DNA from 2 places in the Saccharopolyspora tripterygii genome. Region 1 is predicted to be linked to the other one. Evidence: riboswitches for the same ligand, from Rfam matches in the RefSeq annotation. Region 1 holds a riboswitch; the other holds the start of a gene.
The links. A riboswitch is a leader RNA that binds a small molecule or an ion and turns the genes downstream of it on or off. The one in region 1 is predicted to bind glycine.

Region 1 (9,972 bases):
CCGACCAGATCCGGCGCGCCGCGATCGACGCCTTCCAGGGGCGGGGCCTCACCGTGCCGCTGGAGGAGGTCGCCCAGGCGGCAGGCGTGAGCAAGGCGACGATCTTCAACCGGTTCGGCGGGCGGATCGGCCTCATCGACGCCGTCATCGAAGAGGTCGTCTCCGTCGAGCTGCGCGACATCATCGACCGCACGCGCGCCATCGACGATCCCTGGGAGCGGGTCGCGCACTACCTCACCGCGATCCGCGATCTCCAGCACCGCCAGCCCGCCGCCAATGACGCCCTGCTGCAGGTGTACCCCGAGGCGCAGAGCCTGGTGGAGATCTGCCGGATCGGGAGCGAGATCAACGACGAGCTCATCGCGTCGGGCCGCGTCTCGGGCGCGGTGCGCGCGGAGTTCACCGCGGACGACCTGCGCGCGCTCGTGCACGACAACGCGCTCGCGCTCAAGCACGGTCCTCGTCCCCGCCGGGAGGACTACGACCGCCGCACCGCCTTCCTCCTCGACGGGATCCGCAGGCGGTAGGGGTCAGCCCTCGCCGCGCAGCGACGGGCGCAGGGTGTCGAGCACCGAGGGGTCCTCGATGGTGGAGGGCACGTTCGTGTCGCCGCGATCGGCGATCTCGCGCATCGACTTGCGGAGGATCTTGCCCGAGCGGGTCTTGGGCAGCCCGTCGACGACGGAGACGTCGCGGAACGCCGCCACCGGGCCGATCTGGTCGCGCACCGCAGCCACCAGTTCGTCGCGCAGCGTCTCGGGTGCGATGTCCACACCGGACTTGAGCACCACGAACCCGCGCGGCACTTGGCCTTTGAGCTCGTCGCGAACGCCGATCACCGCGCACTCGGCCACCGCGGGATGCGCCGCCAGCACCGCCTCCATCGACCCCGTCGACAACCGGTGACCCGCCACGTTGATCACGTCGTCGGTGCGGCCCATGACGAACACGTACCCGTCGGCGTCGACGTAGCCGTTGTCGCCGGTGAGGTAGTAGCCCTCGTAGCGCGACAGGTACGACTCGTGGAAACGCGCGTCGTCGCCCCACAACGTCGGCAGCGTGCCCGGCGGCAGCGGCAGCTTCAGGCAGATCGCCCCGTCGGTCTCGGGAGGCAGCGGGTTGCCCGCCTGGTCCAGCACCTCGATCTCGTAGCCCGGTACCGGCACCGTCGGCGAACCCGGCTTGACCGGCATCGGTTCCAGCCCGCGCAGGTTCGCGCAGATCGGCCAGCCCGTCTCCGTCTGCCACCAGTGGTCGATCACCGGCACGCCCAGCTTCTCGGCCGCCCAGTGGTAGGTCTCCGGATCCAGCCGCTCACCGGCCAGGAACAGCGTTTCCAGGCAGGAGATGTCGTGCTCGGCGAGCTGCGCGCCGTCCGGGTCGACGCGCTTGATCGCGCGCAGCGCCGTCGGCGCGGTGAACAGCGCCTTGGCCCGGTGCTGCGCGATGACCCGCCAGAACGCGCCCGCGTCCGGGGTTCCCACCGGCTTGCCCTCGTAGACCACCGTCGTCGCCCCGGTCAGCAGCGGCGCGTAGACGATGTAGGAGTGGCCGACCACCCAGCCCACGTCGGAGGCGGTCCAGAAGACCTCGCCGGGTGAGATGTCGTAGATGTTGGTCATCGACCACCGCAGCGCCACCGCGTGCCCGCCGTTGTCGCGCACCACGCCCTTGGGCTTGCCCGTGGTCCCCGAGGTGTAGAGGACGTAGAGCGGGTCGGTGGCCGCCACCGGGACGCAGTCGGCCGGCTCGGCCGAGGCCACCGCGTCCTCCCAGTCGACATCGCGCGGGCCGAGCTCGGCTCGCGCCTGCTCGCGCTGGAACACGATGACCTTGCCGGGCTGGTGCTCGGTCTGGCTCAGCGCTTCGTCGACGATCGGCTTGTACTCCACGACCCGGTTGGGCTCCAGGCCGCAGGACGCCGCCACGATGACGGTGGGCAGCGCGTCGTCGATGCGGGCCGCGAGCTCCTTGGGCGCGAAGCCGCCGAAGACCACCGAGTGCACGGCCCCGATCCGCGCGCACGCCAGCATCGCGACCGCGGCCTCGGGGATCATCGGCAGGTAGAGCACGACCCGGTCGCCCTTGTTCACGCCCTGCGCCCGCAGCGCACCCGCGAAGCGGGCGACCCGGTCCAGCAGCTCCCGGTAGGTCCAGGTCCGCACGACACCGGACATCGCCGAGTCCCAGATCAGCGCGGGCTGCTCGCCCCGGCCGTCGCGCACGTGCCGGTCCAGCGCGTTGAAGCAGGTGTTGAGCTCGCCGTCCGGGAACCACCGGTACATCGGGGCGGCGGAGTCGTCCAGCGCCCGGGTCGGCTCGCGGTCCCAGTCGATCGCGCGCGCCGCGTCGAGCCAGAAACCCTCGCGGTCGGTCAGGCTCCGCTGGTAGTTCTCCGCGTACTCACCCATCGACCGACTACCTCCCGCGTCCGCTGTGACAACGCCTGTGTCGTACCCCAGATCCGATCTTCGCGCCAGAGCTGCCCGCGGCCGTCCTGGGCCGAACGCGTTCGTCATGAGCGAACGCGTTCGGCCGGACCGGTCAGCGGGAGTTCGGTCGCGCTGCATCCGCATGCGCATTCGGCGACGCCGCGCCGCCGCTGGGCGCAGCGGGTGCGTTTCCGGCGCGCTGGCACGACTTCCAGGCCCCACACTCGGTGTCGAGCCGATGGCCGGGCTAACACCCAGGTGTCCCGCGCCGACAAATGAATCGGAGGTGCTACGAAATATGAGCATGATGGAACCGGCACAGCCTCCCAGGGCACTGGCGACCGTCGAAGAGCCGAACGACCTTCCCACCGCGCCGTGCAGCGTGGTCTGGAGCGGCGGCCACTCCTACGTCCGAGAGGGAACCGCGGGCGCCCGCTGGGCGGGCGTGGACGATCGCGGCCGAGCCCGGTTCCTGACCGATGCCGAGTTGTGCCGCCGGGGGTGGAGCCGCACTCGCGGCTGAGCCGCACGTGTGTCTTCCTGCGGCGCAGGGTGTCCCGGCTCCGGCTGGCCGCCAAGTGGGTTGCGCTGGCGATATGAGACCCTGATCCGGTCAGGATGCACAGGTGTGCACCCGTTGCGGGGCCGTGCGCACAACCATTCAGGGGAGGCTCGTGGTGCAGGACGCCGAGCGCACCACGGAAAACACCACGAGCGGGCCGCGGGCCGAGGGCGAGCTGGACCACCCGGGGCCGGGAGATCCGGGCCTGGACCGGATCCGCGAGGTCGCCCGCGACGTCTGGGCCGACCCGTGGTGGACGCTGCCGAACCTGCTCAGCGTGATCCGCCTGGCCGGCGTGCCGGTGTTCCTCTGGCTGCTGCTCGGACCGCAAGCCGACCTGCTCGCCCTGCTGGTCCTGGTGATCAGCGGCGCCACCGACTGGCTCGACGGCAAGCTCGCCCGCTGGCTCAACCAGTACAGCCGCATCGGCGAACTCCTCGACCCCGCCGCCGACCGGCTCTACATCGTGGCCACCCTGATCGCCTTCGTGCTGCGCGACGTCATCCCGTGGTGGATGGCCGTCGCCCTCGTGGTCCGCGACGTCGTGCTCACGCTGTGCCTGCCCGTGCTGCGCTGGCACGGCTACGAGCCGCCCGAGGTGCACTACCTGGGCAAGGCCGCCACCTTCTGCCTGATGTACGCGTTCCCCCTGCTCCTGCTGGTGCAGGACGACTTCACCGGGGCCGACGTGGTGCGCCCGATCGCCTACGCCTTCACCGCCTGGGGCGGCGCGCTGTACCTGTGGGCGGGCGTGCTCTACCTGGCCCAGGTCATCGCCGCCGTGCGCGGGACCCGCGCACGCACCTGATCGCGCTGCGCGTCGTCTTGCGGCTTTCGGCGGCCGGTGAATACGCTCGCCGCGCCGATCACTCGGCATCTTGCACACAGCGGACGAAAGGCGGGACCACCGTGGCGGCCCCGGAGATCAAGTACACCGAAGAGCACGAATGGGTCCAGCGCATCAGCGAGGACACGGTGCGCATCGGCATCACCGACTACGCCCAGCAGCAGCTCGGCGACGTGGTGTTCGTGCAGCTCCCCGACGTGGGGCAGCAGGTCGCCGCGGGGGAGTCGATGGGCGAGGTGGAGTCGACCAAGAGCGTCTCCGACCTCTACGCCCCGGTGACCGGTGAGGTCACGGCAGGCAACCCCGCGCTGGAGGACCAGCCGGAGTTGGTCAACTCGGACGCCGCGGGGGAGGGCTGGATGGTGGAGGTCCGGCTCGCCGACCCGGACCAGCTGGCCGGTCTGCTCGACGCCGAGGGTTACCAGAACCTGATCGACCAGGGATGATCGTCTGGACCGGCCGCGTCGTGGGACGATGACGGGAGTCGCTGGTTCCGAGGCTGTCCAGGCACGGTACCTTGGGCGCATACTTGGCACGATCTATCCGCGTAAGGGAGAGCTCAGGTGAGCCAAAACAGCGGCTTCGGCGACGTTCCGCCGGAGCAGTCACCGGAGACCACCTCGGTCTTCCGGCCCTTCCTCTCGGAGCAGGAGAGCACCGAGAGCGCGGCCCCGGAACCCGCCTCCGCATCCGGGGTCGATGCGCTGCCGGCAGGTTCCGCCCTGCTGGTGGTCAAGCGCGGCCCGAACGCGGGCTCGCGGTTCCTGCTCGACCGGGAGACCACCAGCGCAGGCCGGCACCCGGACAGCGACATCTTCCTGGATGACGTGACGGTTTCCCGGCGGCACGCCGAGTTCCGCCGCGAGGGCAACGACTTCGTGGTGGTCGACGTGGGCAGCCTCAACGGCACCTACGTGAACCGGGAACCGGTGGACACCTCGGTGCTGGCCAACGGCGACGAGGTCCAGATCGGGAAGTTCCGCCTGGTGTTCCTGACCGGGCCGATCGATGGGGGCCAGGGCGGCCGCTGAGGCCGTCGAACCGGGCTTTTCACACCCGTCAGCGGGGCGGCGCCGTGAGGCGTCGCCCCGCTGACGCATGAGGCAGCTGCGCCGCCTGCGTGCGGAGGCGCTCCTCCCGGCCGGGAATTTCCCGGGGCCACGAGCGGTTTTCACCGCGCAGCAGGGCCTTCCGACGACTTCGGCGAGGCTCTGCGCGGTGTATCGTGCTGGTAATGCTCAACGACGAGCTCGCCAGCGGTCCGGGCCGTGGGCCCCGACTTCAACGACCGCGATGGTGGTGGTCCGCTCGGACCGCCGATGGAAGGGCGTGTCCGCCGTATCGCGGGTAGCGTCGGAGGCGTCGGTGCGGGACCCTCGACGGGGATGTCACGCTACGGCGCGCTGGAGGAGGCGATGTGACGATGAGCAGTGAGATGCGCGTCGTCGGCGTGCGAGTTGAACTACCAGCCAACCAGCCGATCCTGCTGTTGCGCGAGTCCGATGGTGAGCGCTACCTGCCGATCTGGATCGGGTCGGTCGAGGCCACCGCGATCGCGCTGGAGCAGCAGGGCGTGCGGCCGCAGCGGCCGCTCACCCACGACCTGCTCAAGGACGTCATCGGAGCCCTGGGGCGTGACCTGGAGCAGGTGCGGATCACCGACCTGCAGGAGGGCACCTTCTTCGCCGAGCTTGTGTTCGACGGGGACGTGCGGGTGTCCGCGCGGCCGAGCGATTCGGTGGCGCTGGCCTTGCGCATCGGAGTGCCGATCCACGCCGACGAATCCGTTCTCGAGGAGGCGGGACTGATCATCCCGGACGAGCAGGAGGACGAGGTCGAGAAGTTCCGCGAGTTCCTCGACTCCGTCTCGCCGGAGGACTTCCGCGGTGCCGACACCTGAGCCCCGCGGCGGACTCCTGCGCTGAACAGACCACTCCGGCCCCCGGTTGCTCACAGCACCCGGGGGCCGGATCCGTCGCACCGGGATCGAGAGCGCGCGCGGTCCGCGCGTCGCGTTGACCCGCCTGCTGAGCGGGCATACCTTCGGACGTACGCGAATTGCCCCGGTGTGATTCAGCCGGTACACGGCTTCGCGGCCCCGGATCGCCAACGGTCCGGGCGCTGGTGATCGTCGTCGTCGGCTTCGGGCCGGACGAGGGGAGGCAGGCGTGGTGGAGGAAGCAGCAAGTTCGGATGCTGCGGAGCAGGGTGAGCTGTTCCCCGACGCCTCTGCCCCGGACGAGCTGGTCGGTTACCGCGGGCCGGCGGCCTGCCAGATCGCGGGCATCACCTACCGGCAACTGGACTACTGGGCCCGCACCAAGCTGGTCGGCCCGTCCATACGAGGAGCGGCGGGCTCCGGCTCGCAGCGGCTGTACTCGTTCAAGGACATCCTGGTGCTCAAGGTCGTCAAGCGCCTGCTCGACACCGGGGTCTCGCTGCACAACATCCGGGTCGCGGTGGAGCACCTGCGCAAGCGCGGCGTGTCGGACCTGGCGAAGCTGACGCTGTTCAGCGACGGCACCACGGTCTACGAGTGCACCTCCGCCGAGGAGGTGGTCGATCTGCTCCAGGGCGGCCAGGGCGTGTTCGGCATCGCGGTCAGCGGTGCGATGCGCGAGATCAGCGGAACCATCCACGAGTTCCCGGCCGAGCGCGCCGACGGTGGCGTCAACATCGAGTCGGCGATCAACGACGAGCTCGCGGCCCGCCGCCGCGACCGCCAGGCGGAGACCGGCTGAACGACCGCCGGCCGCCATGTGTGCGGTAGGCGACATTGATGGCTCGATAGACCTTGTTGATCGGGTACTCTGAGCGCCATCGTCGACCCCGTGCGGGAGAGTCCGGTCCTGGTTGAGGGACCGGCGCCGAAGGAGCAACTCTCCCCGACAACCTCTCAGGCCACATGGACCGCACGGGCGAGATACCTCTGGAAAGAGGGCACACCTCCAGGTGGGCCCCGCCGACGGTGCAAGCCCGGTCCCGCCGGGTGAAGCTCTCAGGCGTTCGTAGCGCGAACAGTGACAGAGGGGGAGAGCAGCAACCGCTGCCGCCCTTTTGTTCGCCGCGAAGATTGAGGTTTTGGCGATGACCGACGCGACGCACGACCGCATTCCTCTGGCCGCGCTGGAGCACGGCAGGCCGTTCGCTGACCGCCACGTCGGGCCGATGCCCGCCGAACTGGCCCGCATGCTCGACGTCATCGGCGTCGGCTCCCTGGAGGAACTGGGTCAGAAGGCCGTCCCGGACACCATTCGCGAGGGTGACCTGCAGCTGGCGCTGCCGGAGCCCGCCACCGAGACCGAGGCGCTCGCCGAGCTGCGCGAGCTCGCCGGCCGCTGCAGCCCGCACACCGAGATGATCGGCCTGGGCTACTACGGCACGGTCACGCCGCCGGTGATCCTGCGCAACGTGCTGGAGAGCCCGGCCTGGTACACCGCCTACACGCCCTACCAGCCGGAGATCTCGCAGGGCCGGCTCGAAGCGCTGCTGAACTTCCAGACCATGGTCGCCGACCTCGCCGGGATGCAGGTCTCCAACGCCTCGATGCTGGACGAGGCGACGGCGGCGGCCGAGGGCATGACCCTGGTGCGGCGCGCGGGCAAGTCCAAGTCGCCGCGGTTCCTGGTCGACGCCGACACGCTGCCGCAGACCATCGCCGTCATCGAGACCCGCGCGGAGCCGCTGGGCATCGAGATCGTGGTGGCCGACCTGAGCTCCGGTGAGCTGCCCGAGGGCGAGTTCTTCGGCGCGCTGCTGTCCTACCCGAGCGCGTCCGGCGCCGTGCACGACCCCGAGGCGCTGATCGCGCAGATCCACGAGCGGGGCGCGAAGGTCGTGGTGACCTCCGACCTGCTGGCGCTGACGCTGCTGCGCTCGCCCGGCGATCTCGGCGCCGACGTGGTCGTGGGCAGCACCCAGCGCTTCGGCGTCCCGATGGGCTTCGGCGGCCCGCACGCCGGGTTCATGGCCGTGGCTAAGGGCCTGGAGCGGCAGCTGCCCGGCCGTCTGGTCGGCGTCAGCGTCGACACCGAGGGCAACCAGGCCTACCGGCTCGCGCTGCAGACCCGCGAGCAGCACATCCGCCGCGAGAAGGCCACCAGCAACATCTGCACCGCGCAGGTCCTGCTGGCGGTCGTGGCGTCCATGTACGCGGTCTACCACGGTCCGGACGGGCTGAAGGCGATCGCGACCCGCGCGCACCGGATGGCCAGCGTGCTCGCCGAGCAGCTGCGCCGGGGCGGCGTGGAGGTCGTGCACGGCGAGTTCTTCGACACCGTGCTCGCCAAGGTTCCGGGTCGGGCCGACGAGGTGCTGGCGGCGGCCCGCCGCGGCGGCATCAACCTGCGCCGGGTGGACTCCGACCACGTGGGCATCAGCTGCGACGAAACCACCACCCGCGCCCACCTGGCCGCGGTGTGGGAGGCCTTCGGCGTCAGCGCGGGCGAGGTCGACGCGCTCGACGCCGAGACCGCAGACGCGCTGCCCTCGGCCCTGGCGCGCACCTCGGAGTACCTGACGCACCCGGTGTTCCGCACGCACCGCTCGGAGACCTCGCTGCTGCGCTACCTGCGGCAGCTCTCGGACAAGGACATCGCGCTGGACCGCAGCATGATCCCGCTGGGTTCCTGCACGATGAAGCTCAACGCGACCGCCGAGATGGAGCCGATCACCTGGCCCGAGTTCTCCTCGCTGCACCCCTTCGCGCCCGCCCAGGACGCCGAGGGACTGCTCAAGGTGGTTTCCGACCTGCAGGAATGGCTGGCGGAGGTCACCGGTTACGACGCGGTCAGCCTGCAGCCCAACGCGGGCAGCCAGGGCGAGTTCGCGGGTCTACTGGCCATCCGCGCCTACCACCACAGCCGTGGTGAGACCGATCGCGAGGTCTGCCTCATCCCGGCGAGCGCGCACGGCACCAACGCGGCCAGCGCGGTCATGGCGGGCATGCGCGTGGTCGTGGTCCGCTGCGACGAGGCCGGCAACGTCGAGATGGACCACCTGCGCGAGCTCACCGAGAAGCACGCGCAGGACCTCGCCGCGATCATGATCACCTACCCGTCGACTCACGGCGTCTACGAGGACACCGTGCGCGAGGTCTGCGGGCTGGTGCACGACGCGGGCGGCCAGGTCTACGTCGACGGCGCGAACCTCAACGCGCTGATCGGCCTCGCCCGGATGGGCAAGTTCGGCTCGGACGTCTCGCACCTGAACCTGCACAAGACGTTCTGCATCCCGCACGGCGGTGGCGGCCCCGGCGTGGGCCCGATCGGGGTCCGCGAGCACCTGTCGCCGTTCCTGCCCAACCACCCGCTGCAGCCCGCGGCCGGTCCGGCCACCGGCGTCGGCCCGATCAGCGCGGCTCCGTGGGGCAGCGCCTCGATCCTGCCGATCTCCTGGGCCTACGTCCGGATGATGGGTGCCGACGGCCTGCGCCGCGCGACGCTGACCGCGGTGGCCTCGGCGAACTACGTCGCACGGCGGCTCGGCGAGTACTTCCCGGTGCTCTACACGGGCGAGGGAGGTTTCGTCGCCCACGAGTGCATCCTCGACCTGCGGCCGATCAGCAAGTCCAGCGGCATCACCGTCGACGACGTGTCCAAGCGGCTGGCCGACTACGGCATCCACGCCCCGACCATGTCGTTCCCGGTCGCGGGCACGCTCATGGTCGAGCCGACCGAGAGCGAGAACCTCGCCGAGCTGGACCGCTTCTGCGAGGCGATGATCGCCATCCGCGCCGAGATCGACAAGGTCGTCGCAGGTCAGTGGCCTGCCGACGACAACCCGCTGGTCGGCGCGCCGCACACGGCGGCCAGCCTCGCCAAGGAGTGGAACCACGCCTACTCCCGCGAGGAAGCGGCCTACCCGCTGGGCACCGACGCGATCAAGGTCTTCCCGCCGGTCCGCCGCATCGACGGCGCCAAGGGCGACCGCAACCTCGTCTGCTCCTGCCCACCGCTGTCGGCGTACGAAGGATGAGTCGGCGGGTCGGTTTGCGCGTCCCCTCGCGGCGATGACACGGTGGCCCCTTCAACCGACCGGCTCCGAGAGGAGTTGAGCACCATGCTCACCATCAGTGAGAGTGCCGTGGAGGTCATCAAGCTCGTCCTCGTCGGCGGCGACTCTCCGGCCAG
Region 2 (9,972 bases), on a different contig from region 1:
GTGTGCGCCGGCTACCTGGAGGCCGACGGCATGATCCGGCCCGTCACCGATGCCGACGGCTGGCTGCCGACGGGCGATGTCGGCGTGCTGGACGCCGATGGGTACCTGACGATCACCGGCCACAAACCCGAGCTGTTCGACGCTGAGCTCCCGCCTGCGCTGTGACGGCGGGTTCCGCGCATGGGAACCTTCCTGTCACTCCGGCTGGCTCCGGTCCCGTGGAGTCGATCGGCTGCCAGCGCTCCGCTCGGCGGGACCAGCGGGTCGGTTCGCAGCGCACCGCGCAGAGGGCTCGCGCTCGCGATGTCCCGTGATCGCGAGAACGTCCAGCCCTCTTCCGCAACGAACCCTCCGGGCCTGGGATTTGCACTGGGCACTGGCTCTCGTTGAGCCATTCGGAGGAGATAACGTGAGGCCATGGCTACCGATGGCGAAAGCGGGAGCTCGCGCTGGCCGCGGCGGCTCTACCAAGATGGCGAGGAGCCTGATCCTCGGTTCACGCTCGCCAACGAGCGGACCTTCCTGGCCTGGATCCGCACCGCGTTGGCGCTGATGGCCGGTGGTGTGGGCGTCGAAGCCCTCAACGCCGTGGCGGCCGAACCCAGCGACCTGCGGGTCGTGCTGGCGATCGCATTGCTCCTGGCCGGGGTTCTGTGCAGCGCAACGGCCTTCACGAGGTGGGTCGCCACCGAGCGCGCCTTGCGCCGCGGTCAGCCGCTGCCCGCGCCTCGACTCGCTCCCGCGCTGGGCTACGGGCTGGGACTGATCGGTGTGGCGGCCTGCGTGCTGCTGTTCGTGACCGGGTTCTGAGGTGAGCGAGCGCCGGCCCTGGGATCCGGGGTTGCAGATCGAGCGCACGACGCTGGCCTGGTCGCGCACGGCATTGGCGTTCACCGTGAGCCTGCTGGTGCTGCTGAAGCTGATCACGCATCAGAGCGCGACGGCGGCGATCGTCTGCGCTGTGGCGACCTTGCCGGTCAGCGGGCTGGTGGCGTGGCTGGTGTGGCGCCGCCACCAGCACAGCGAGCGTCGTCTGCGCGCACGAGCACCGCTGCCGGGCGGGGGGTTGCCCGCCGCGACAGCGGTGCTGGCGATGCTCGCCGGCGCTACCGGCTTGGTGTACGTCCTGTTCGCTTAGGCGACGCGGACGTCGATGTTGATGTTCCCGCGGACGGCGTTGGAGTACGGGCACACGGCATCCGCGGCTTCCGCGATCTGCTGAGCCTGCTCACCGGGTACGCCCGGCAGGTCGACGACCAGGGCGACGCTGAGGCCGAAGCCTCCTTCGCCATTCGATCCGATGCCGACCTCGGCGGTGACCGAGGAGCCTTCGATGTCGAGCTTCTTCTTGCGGGCCACGAGCTGCAGGGCGCTGTGGAAGCACGCCGAGTAGCCGGCCGCGAACAGCTGCTCCGGGTTGGTCGCGTCGCCGGAGCCGCCCATCTCCCTGGGGATGGCCAGTTCGAGGTCGACCAAGCCGTCGGAGGTGCGGGTTCGCCCGTTGCGGCCTTCGCCCGTCGCGGTCGCCTCCGCCGTGTACAGAACAGTCATCACTTCGTCTCCCGATTCTCGGTGACCCGGTTGGCCGCGTCGTTCAACGTGGTCGTCAGGGCTTCCAACGTGGTCCGCAGCTGCTCGACCTCACCCAGGTCCATCCCCGTCGCCGACACCATCCGCTGCGGGATGTCGCGCGCCTGCTGCCACAGGGCGCGCCCGTCCTCGGTGATCGCCACGCGAACGGACCGCTCGTCGGTCTCGCTGCGAGTGCGGACGAGCAGGTCGCGGGCCTGGAGTCGCTTCAGCAGCGGTGACAACGTTCCCGAATCGAGCCTGAGCAGCGCGCCCAGCTCCTTGACCGTCAGCGACTCGCGCTCCCGCAGCACCAACATCACCAGGTATTGCGGGTAGGTCAGGCCGATCTCGTCGAGGAACGGCCGGTAGAGGTTGGTGAAGGCCCGCGACGCGCTGTGCAGCGCGAAGCAGAGCAGCCGGTCCAGCGTCGATCCCGATTCCGTCGTCACACCGGAAACGGTAGTGCACAACTAAGTTGTGCACAACCTAATTGGCCACAACTGTTCCCTTGGAAGACGTCGGGAAGATGAACCGCGCAGGTCACAGCTACGAAGAGGCCCGAGGTGGTGACAGGAAGGTTCCCATCCTCACCCCGGGCGTCCTCAGCACTCGATGACGTTGACGGCCAAGCCGCCGCGCGCGGTCTCCTTGTACTTGACCTTCATGTCGCGGCCGGTCTCCCGCATCGTCTTCATAACCTTGTCCAAGGACACGAAGTGCGTGCCGTTGCCGCGAAGCGCCATCCGGGCAGCGGTGATCGCCTTGACCGAAGCCACGGCGTTGCGCTCGATGCACGGGATCTGCACCAGCCCGCCGATCGGATCGCAGGTGAGCCCCAGGTTGTGCTCCATCGCGATCTCCGCGGCGTTCTCCACCTGGCTCGGCGTGCCGCCGAGGACCTCGGCCAGACCCGCTGCGGCCATCGAGCACGCTGAGCCGACTTCACCCTGGCAGCCCACCTCGGCTCCGGAGATGGATGCGTTCTCCTTGAACAGAACGCCGATCGCCCCGGCCGTGAGCATGAAGCGCACCACGCCGTCCTCGTCGGCTCCGGGAACGAACCGCGCGTAGTAGTGCAGCACCGCTGGCACGATGCCCGCCGCACCGTTGGTCGGTGCGGTCACCACGCGACCGCCTGCCGCGTTCTCCTCGTTGACCGCCAGCGCGAACAGGGTGACCCATTCCATCGGGTCGTCCTGATCGGTCAGCGCCGCGGCCAACTCCGCCGCACGCCGTCGCACCTTCAGACCACCGGGCAGCTCGCCGGTGTTGCCGCATCCGTTGTCGACGCATTCCCGCATGACCCGCCAGATGTCCAGCAGGCCCGCCCGCACCGCGGATTCCTCGCGCCACGACAACTCGTTGGCCAGCATCACGCCGCTGATCGGCAGGTTGGCTTCCTCGCAGCGCAACAGCAGCTCGGCCCCGGTGTTGAAGGGAATGGGAACCGCTGTCTCATCCGCTTTGACGCGGTCCGCACCGACCGCGCCCTCGTCGACGACGAAGCCACCGCCCACGGAGTAGTAGACGGCAGAATCCAGCTCGCCGCCGTCGTTGCCGGTGGCGGTGAACCGCAGGCCGTTGGGGTGTTCCGGCAGCGACTTGCGCCGGTGCAGCACCAGGTCTCGCGCGCTGTCGAAGGGCAGCACGTGGTCTCCGCCGAGCCGCAGCAGACCACTCCCCTCGATCTCGCCGACCCGTTGCGCACCCGCCACCGGATCCACCGACTCCGGGCGATGCCCTTCCAGACCGAGAAGGACCGCGTTCGGGCTGCCGTGACCATGACCGGTCGCGCCAAGGGACCCGAACAACTCCGCTTTGACCCTGTTGACCTTGAAGATCGACCCGTTCTCGCGCAGCCTCTCGGTGAACCGCTGCGCTGCGCGCATCGGTCCCACCGTGTGCGAGCTGGACGGGCCGATCCCCACCGAGAACAGGTCGAAGACACCGATCGTCATTGATCGCCTCGCCTCGTTCCGGGTTCCCCGGGCTACTCGTTGATCAACTCGGCGTATTGCTGGGCCGTGAGGGTCGCACCGGTCTCGCTGACCCGCACCTCGATCAGCCAGCCTTCGCCGTAGGGGTCGGAGTTGACCACGGCGGGGTCGTCCACAGCGGACTCGTTGATGGTCACGACCTCGCCGGTGACGGGCGCGAACAGGTCGCTGACGGACTTGGTGGATTCGAGCTCACCACAGGCCTGACCGGATTCGATCTTGTCGCCGGTGTCGGGGAGCTGCACGAAGACGATGTCACCGAGGGCACTGGCGGCGTGCTCGGTGATGCCGATGCGAACGATCTCGCCCCGGTCCTCGATCCACTCGTGCTCTTCGGTGTAGGACAGGTTCGCGGGCAGCGACATGAGGGAGGCTCCGTAGCTGTTGGAGGGGCCGTTGCGCCCCGGTTTCGGCTGGGCCTCCCCCTCTGTTGCGGAACCTGAGAGCTTCGCCGCCGGAGCGGCTTGCACCGTGGGTGGCTTCGTCGACGTCGACGAGCGCTTTCCAGAGTCGCCTCGCCCGAGCGGTCATGGGTGCCTGAGAGTTTGCTGGGGAGTGTTGCTCCTTCGGCGCCCTGCACTGCTGGCAGAGTCTCTCCCGCACGGGGTCGATGGCCGGTATGCGATTGTCGATTTGCTCAGCAACGATAAACGGGCCAGCGAGACTGTCAATGCACATGTGATCTCTGCCGGCACGTCCTTGCCTCGAGGAGGCCCCTTCGATGCTCGACATCCGGGCACTGGTGGAGCGGGTGGGCCCGGCCCTGTTGCGCACGGTGTTCAGCCCGGAGCCCAACACGATCGCCGGCGACGTGGTCATCGCCGAACCGGATCAGCCCACGACCGCCGCAGGCGGTGACCTCGTGCTGGGGGTGGGTGTCAACGACGCCGAGCAGGCGATGCGCTTGGTGCGCGATTGCGGCGAGCAGGGCGCGGCCGCGGTGTTGCTCAAGCCGCCCGTGTCGGTGCAGAGCGCTGTTGTGGAGGCCGTGCGCACCGCTGATGTCGCCCTCGTGGAGGTTCGCCCCGGCACCGCTTGGGCGCAGCTGGTGTGGTTGATCCGCGCGGCCTTGGCAGGCGGGATCAGGCAGGCGGAGGAGAGCGGGGGCGGCGTCGCGGACCTGTTCCGCCTAGCCGACGCGGTCGCCGACGTCGTGGACGCGCCGGTGACCGTCGAGGACGCCCATTCGCAGGTGCTGGCTTACTCGGCCCGGCAAGACCTGACCGATCCGGCGCGGATCTCCACGATCATGGGCCGCAAGCAGCCGGACGACGTGCTCGCGAAGTTCCGCGCCCGCGGCACGTTCCGCCAGCTCACCAAGGGCAGCTCGGCGATCTTCGTGCCCGCTCAGCAGGACGGGACGCTGCCGCGCCTGGTGATGCCGATCCGGATGGGCGGCGAGCTGCTGGGCTCGATGTGGGCGGTGGTGCCCGGCCCCGTCTCGGAGGAACGCGCGACCGCGTTCGCCGACACCGCACCGCTGGTGGCGCTGCAGCTGCTGCGCTGGCGGGCGGTCGCCGACGTGCAGCGGCGACGATCGGCCGAGCAGGTGCGGTTGGTGCTCGACGGCAGCGAGGGCTGGCGTGCCGCAGCCAACGAACTGGCGGTCCCCCACGAGGAGCACCGCGTGATCGCCATCGAGATGGCCGCCTCCGAAGAACCGGCGGAGGGGCAGCGGCTGGCGATGTGGGAGTGGATCACGCGCGGGATCGGGCGGCGACCGCTGGTCACGGAGGTCGGCACCGTGCTGTACGCGCTGGTGCCCGACCGGGCGCGCGGCGGCGGTTGGCCGGAGCTGCGTCAGGCGTTGACCTCCCACGATCTTTCCCCTCGCCCGCTCGTAGCCGTGGGAACCTCCGTGCCGGTCACCGACGTGCCGCAGTCCCGAGCCCAAGCCGATGAGCTGATCGGCCTCCTGCGCACTGGATTGGTGCAGCAACGGGTCGCGATCTACGAGGAGTTGTGGCACCTGCTGGTCCTCAGTCGGATGGCCGGGGCCGCCGCTGATGCGGGCGCCGCGACGTTGGGACCCTTGACGGTGCTGCGCGGCCACGATCGCGCGCAGGGCACCGAGTACCAAGCGACCTTGCACGCGTGGCTGCGGTATCCCGGCGACCCCCGCCAAGCCGGCCGCGAGCTCCAGGTGCACCCGAACACCTTCCGGTACCGGATGAAGCGGATCGGGCAGCTGGTCGACGTCGACCTCGACGACCCGGACGTCCGGTCGGCCCTGCTGGTCCAGCTGCTGACCGAGAGGTGGGCGCAGCACGGGTGAGCCGGTGAGCGAACCGTCGCGGTCGCGAGCATGGGAACCGATCTGCCACTCCTGCCCCAGTCCGCCCGCACGCACGGACGTTGTGCTGGCAGAACAAACACCCCCGCCTCATCTCATGCTGTGGAAATGATGCGCCGTGCGTCACGTCGTCCGATCGTTGTTCTCACACGACGAAAGGACCCCACCGTGAAGATCGCAGTGCCTCGCGAGATCAAGAACAACGAGTACCGGGTCGCGATCACCCCGGCCGGTGTGCACGAGCTGACGGCCCGCGGTCACGACGTGTTCGTCGAGGCAGGTGCGGGTGCGGGCTCATCCATCCCGGACGAGGACTTCCTCGCTTCAGGCGCGAAGGTGCTGGCCACCGCCGACGACGTGTGGGCCGAAGGCGACCTCGTGCTGAAGGTCAAGGAGCCGATCGCGCAGGAGTACCCGCGCCTGCGCGGGGATCAGGTGCTGTTCACCTACCTGCACCTGGCCGCGTCGGCTGACCTGACCGACGCGATGCTGGCATCGGGCATCACCGGCATCGCCTACGAGACGGTCCAGACCGAAGGCGGCGGGCTGCCGCTGCTGGCCCCCATGAGCGAGGTCGCCGGGCGTCTGGCGCCGCTGGTGGGCGCGCATTCGTTGATGCGCCCCAGCGGTGGTCGCGGCGTGCTGCCGGGCGGAGTGCCGGGAGTTCACCCGGCACGCGTGGTGGTGATCGGCGGCGGCGTCGCCGGCCTCAACGCGGCTCGCGTGGCCCTGGGAATGGGTGCTGATGTAGAGCTGCTGGACACCAACGTCGACAAGCTGCGCGAGATCGACCGGGACTTCCACGGTCAGATCCGCACGGTGGCCTCGAACCGCTACGCGGTCGAGCAGGCCGTTCGCTCGGCGGACCTGGTGATCGGCGCCGTGCTGATCGCTGGAGCCAAGGCCCCGAAGCTCGTGTCCAACCACCTGGTCTCGGAGATGAAGGCGGGCAGCGTGCTGGTCGACATCGCCATCGACCAGGGCGGGTGCTTCGCCGATTCCCGTCCGACCACGCACGACGAGCCCACCTACCAGGTCCACGACTCGGTCTTCTACTGCGTGGCGAACATGCCCGGCGCGGTGCCCACCACTTCCACGCACGCGCTGACCAACGTGACCCTCCCCTACGTGCTGCGCATCGCCGATGCCGGCTGGCAGCGCGCCTGCCGCGCGGATGCGGCTCTGGCCGGCGGTCTCAACACCCACGACGGGAAGCTGGTCAACCGGGCCGTCGCCGAGGCCCACGGCCGCACTCCTCTGCCGCTGGGCGACGTCCTGGGTTGATTCGTTCCCGGGTTGTTCGCGCCACGGGCTGCGAGGAAGGCTCCCTTCCTCGCAGCCCGCTTTTCTCCCGATGACAGGAAGGTTCCCCTGCGCACGAGGCCGCAGCGTCAGGCCTGGGAATTTGCACCGGGTTGAATTCGAATTGGTTGATTCCCAACTTTAGCGAGAATGCGAATAAACCCGACATGCCCGAGAATGGGAAAGGCGCTCAAAACGGCGAATAGGGGCGGCCCGCTCAACCAGCCTGGGGGTCACCGGGAGCAGGCCGCCACTCTCAGTGTAGGCCAAGATCGCCGGTTTGCCGACGACGTGAGCGAGAGCTTCGCCGCCAATTTCCAGCCGAATCGATAACCACTCGATGGGGTGAGTCTGGTCGAGTGGCCGTGCAGGCGTGAACTCTCGATGCCGATGTCACCCATCGGAGTAACGACGGGTGACTGATCATCTGCTGCCGTCCGCCGGAAACTCCGATGCACGAAAACGCGCTGACGGGTGGGAGATAAACGTGACGGACACGGCACTGCGCAAGGCTGTTCTCGACCGGCTCGACGCCCTGGACCGAGCAGTGGGCGAAGACGCTCCCGAAGTGCTGCTACCGATTGCCCGGACGGAGCTCTATCGCTTTACCGAAGCCCTCAAAACGCTGTTAGACGACCACGAGCCGGACTCCGGTGGACGTTGCCCGTCCTGCCGGGGCACGCTCCGCCGCCGCCCCTGGCCCTGCAAGGTGTGGCAGGCGGCGCACCAGCAGTTGATCACCGAGCTATCCGGTTTTCCGGGGCGCAGGGGCGGACTTCGCCGCCAGACGCTGCGCACCCACGCTCCGCGCACCTCCGAACCCGTCGCCGTGATCAGCCAGCCGATCGTGTCCGCCACCGGTCCCGGACCGTCCGACTGGGACACCGACGAGTTCATCCGCCCCGACCTCACGACCGTTCCCCCGAGCCCGCCGCCGCTGGCCGAACAACCAGAAGCCGAGCACGGCAAGACCTACCGCGCAGCGGTCGTCGAACGCGCCTGACCTGCCGAACTCGCCCACGTCCGGTTCCCGCCTTCAGCTCCGGCCACGACGCCGCGCCCTCGCAGGTCGACCTGTCCGGCAGGATGGGGGCCATCAGGGTTGGCACACTGACGGGTGACCGGACGTGGGAGGGCGTGTGCACGACGGCAGCGGCCGCATCCACGTGCAAGGACTGAACAAGAGATTCGGTCCCGTGCACGCGGTGCAGGACCTCAGCTTCACGGTGCAGCCCGGTGCCGTCACCGGTTTCCTCGGCCCCAACGGGGCGGGGAAGACCACCGCGCTGCGCATGATCCTCGGCCTGATCACCCCTACCTCGGGCACCGCCACCATCAACGGCCTGCCGTTCGGCCGGCTGCCGAAACCGGGTGGTGTGGTCGGCGCCGTGCTCGACGCGCACGGATTCCATCCCAGCCGCACAGCGCGCCACCACCTGCGCTGCTACTCGGCTGCCATGGACGTTCCCGACGGGCAGGTCGACCGCGCGTTGGAGCTCGTCGGGCTCGCCGCCGCCGCGGACCGCAAGGCCGGGGGATTCTCGCTGGGCATGCGGCAACGCCTGGCACTGGCTACAGCGCTGCTGGGCGATCCGCAGATCCTGATCCTCGACGAACCGGCCAACGGGCTCGACCCGGAAGGCATCGCATGGCTGCGGGGCTTCCTGCACGCCTTCGCCGCGGGCGGCCGGACCGTGCTGATGTCCAGTCATTTCCTCCGGGAGATCGAGCACACCGCGGACCGGCTGGTCATCATCAGCCAAGGCCGGTGCGTCTACGACGGGCACATCGAAGAGCTCCGCGCCGCGCAGCAATCACGCGCACTGGTGCAGGCCGATTCCCCGGAAGCGCTGGTCGCCAAGGCGCAGGAGGCCGGTTACAGCGTGGAGCACCTCCCCGACGGGCGGCTGGCCGTGCTCGGCGCCGACTCCCGCACCGTCGCAGACCTCGCGCTGCAAGCGGGCGTCGCGCTCTACGCGATGCAGGACGAGCGCGTCGACTTGGAGCAGTTGTTCTTCCGACTCACCCACGGCCAGTTCGCGGGGCTGGCGCAACACGCGCCGCCGACACCGGAGATGTGGGCACGGCCGGGCGAGGGCGGGGGCATGTGATGATCGGGCTGATCAAGGCCGAGTACCGGAAGATCTTCACCACGAGCCTGTGGTGGGCGCTGCTGATCCCCGTGGTGGTGCTGGGATTCGGCGCGGGCTGGTTGGGCACCGCGTTCGGCGGGATCATCGACATGGTCGAAGAGCTCAGCGCCTCGCTGCCGCTGGGCTTGCTCGCGGTCGCGCTGTCGACGAACTTCGGAACGATCTTCGCGCTGCTGTTCGGAGCCATGGCCTTCGCAGGCGAGTTCCGCGCCAAGACCATCACCACGACGTACCTGACCGCCAACCCGCGCAGCGGCGTGCTGTGGGCGAAGTTGATCGTCTACGCGGGCGGCGGGGTCATCTACGGGTTGACCAACGTCCTGTTCGCGAGCCTCGGCGCGCTGCTCGGCACCGGTCAGGACATGGGCAACTTCGGTGGGTTCGGCAGCTGGCTCAGCGTGGGCGGCGCGGGCGTGCTGTCGATGGTGCTGTGGACGCTGCTCGGGGTCGGGTTCGGTGCGCTGATCGCCAACTCCGTGCTGGTCGTCATCCTGCCGCTGGTCTACAAGTTCGTCGTCGAGTTCATCCTGTCGATCAGCCTGGCCGACACCGCGGTGTCGGGCCTCGGTCCCTACCTGCCGGGCGCGGCGGGCAACGGCATCGTGTCCAACCTGGCCGTTCCGCTGTTCGTCTCCGCTGTCGCGGGTGCGGACGA

Region 2: linked by a shared signal. The riboswitch ahead of gcvH (glycine cleavage system protein GcvH) and the one ahead of gcvP (aminomethyl-transferring glycine dehydrogenase) in region 1 are both predicted to bind glycine.

Annotation. Positions count from the first base shown of each region.
Region 1 is NZ_BAAGZP010000034.1:57,149-67,120, forward strand. Features, by position in the region: gene ACYVF3_RS24100 (TetR/AcrR family transcriptional regulator) at 1-527, shown strand, start outside; gene ACYVF3_RS24105 (propionyl-CoA synthetase) at 531-2,411, opposite strand; gene ACYVF3_RS24110 (hypothetical protein) at 2,737-2,955, shown strand; gene ACYVF3_RS24115 (CDP-alcohol phosphatidyltransferase family protein) at 3,107-3,802, shown strand; gene gcvH (glycine cleavage system protein GcvH) at 3,904-4,287, shown strand; gene garA (glycogen accumulation regulator GarA) at 4,405-4,872, shown strand; gene ACYVF3_RS24130 (bifunctional nuclease family protein) at 5,265-5,741, shown strand; gene ACYVF3_RS24135 (MerR family transcriptional regulator) at 6,010-6,582, shown strand; glycine riboswitch at 6,666-6,764, shown strand; gene gcvP (aminomethyl-transferring glycine dehydrogenase) at 6,929-9,817, shown strand; partial or broken gene ACYVF3_RS24145 (HesB/YadR/YfhF-family protein) at 9,902-9,972, shown strand, end outside.
Region 2 is NZ_BAAGZP010000020.1:254,755-264,726, reverse strand. Features, by position in the region: gene ACYVF3_RS17160 (AMP-binding protein) at 1-165, shown strand, start outside; gene ACYVF3_RS17155 (YidH family protein) at 418-810, shown strand; gene ACYVF3_RS17150 (DUF202 domain-containing protein) at 812-1,138, shown strand; gene ACYVF3_RS17145 (organic hydroperoxide resistance protein) at 1,135-1,551, opposite strand; gene ACYVF3_RS17140 (MarR family winged helix-turn-helix transcriptional regulator) at 1,551-2,021, opposite strand; gene ACYVF3_RS17135 (L-serine ammonia-lyase) at 2,175-3,530, opposite strand; gene gcvH (glycine cleavage system protein GcvH) at 3,563-3,934, opposite strand; glycine riboswitch at 3,987-4,083, opposite strand; glycine riboswitch at 4,084-4,179, opposite strand; gene ACYVF3_RS17125 (PucR family transcriptional regulator) at 4,291-5,844, shown strand; gene ald (alanine dehydrogenase) at 6,031-7,146, shown strand; gene ACYVF3_RS17115 (hypothetical protein) at 7,652-8,167, shown strand; gene ACYVF3_RS17110 (ABC transporter ATP-binding protein) at 8,292-9,275, shown strand; gene ACYVF3_RS17105 (ABC transporter permease) at 9,275-9,972, shown strand, end outside.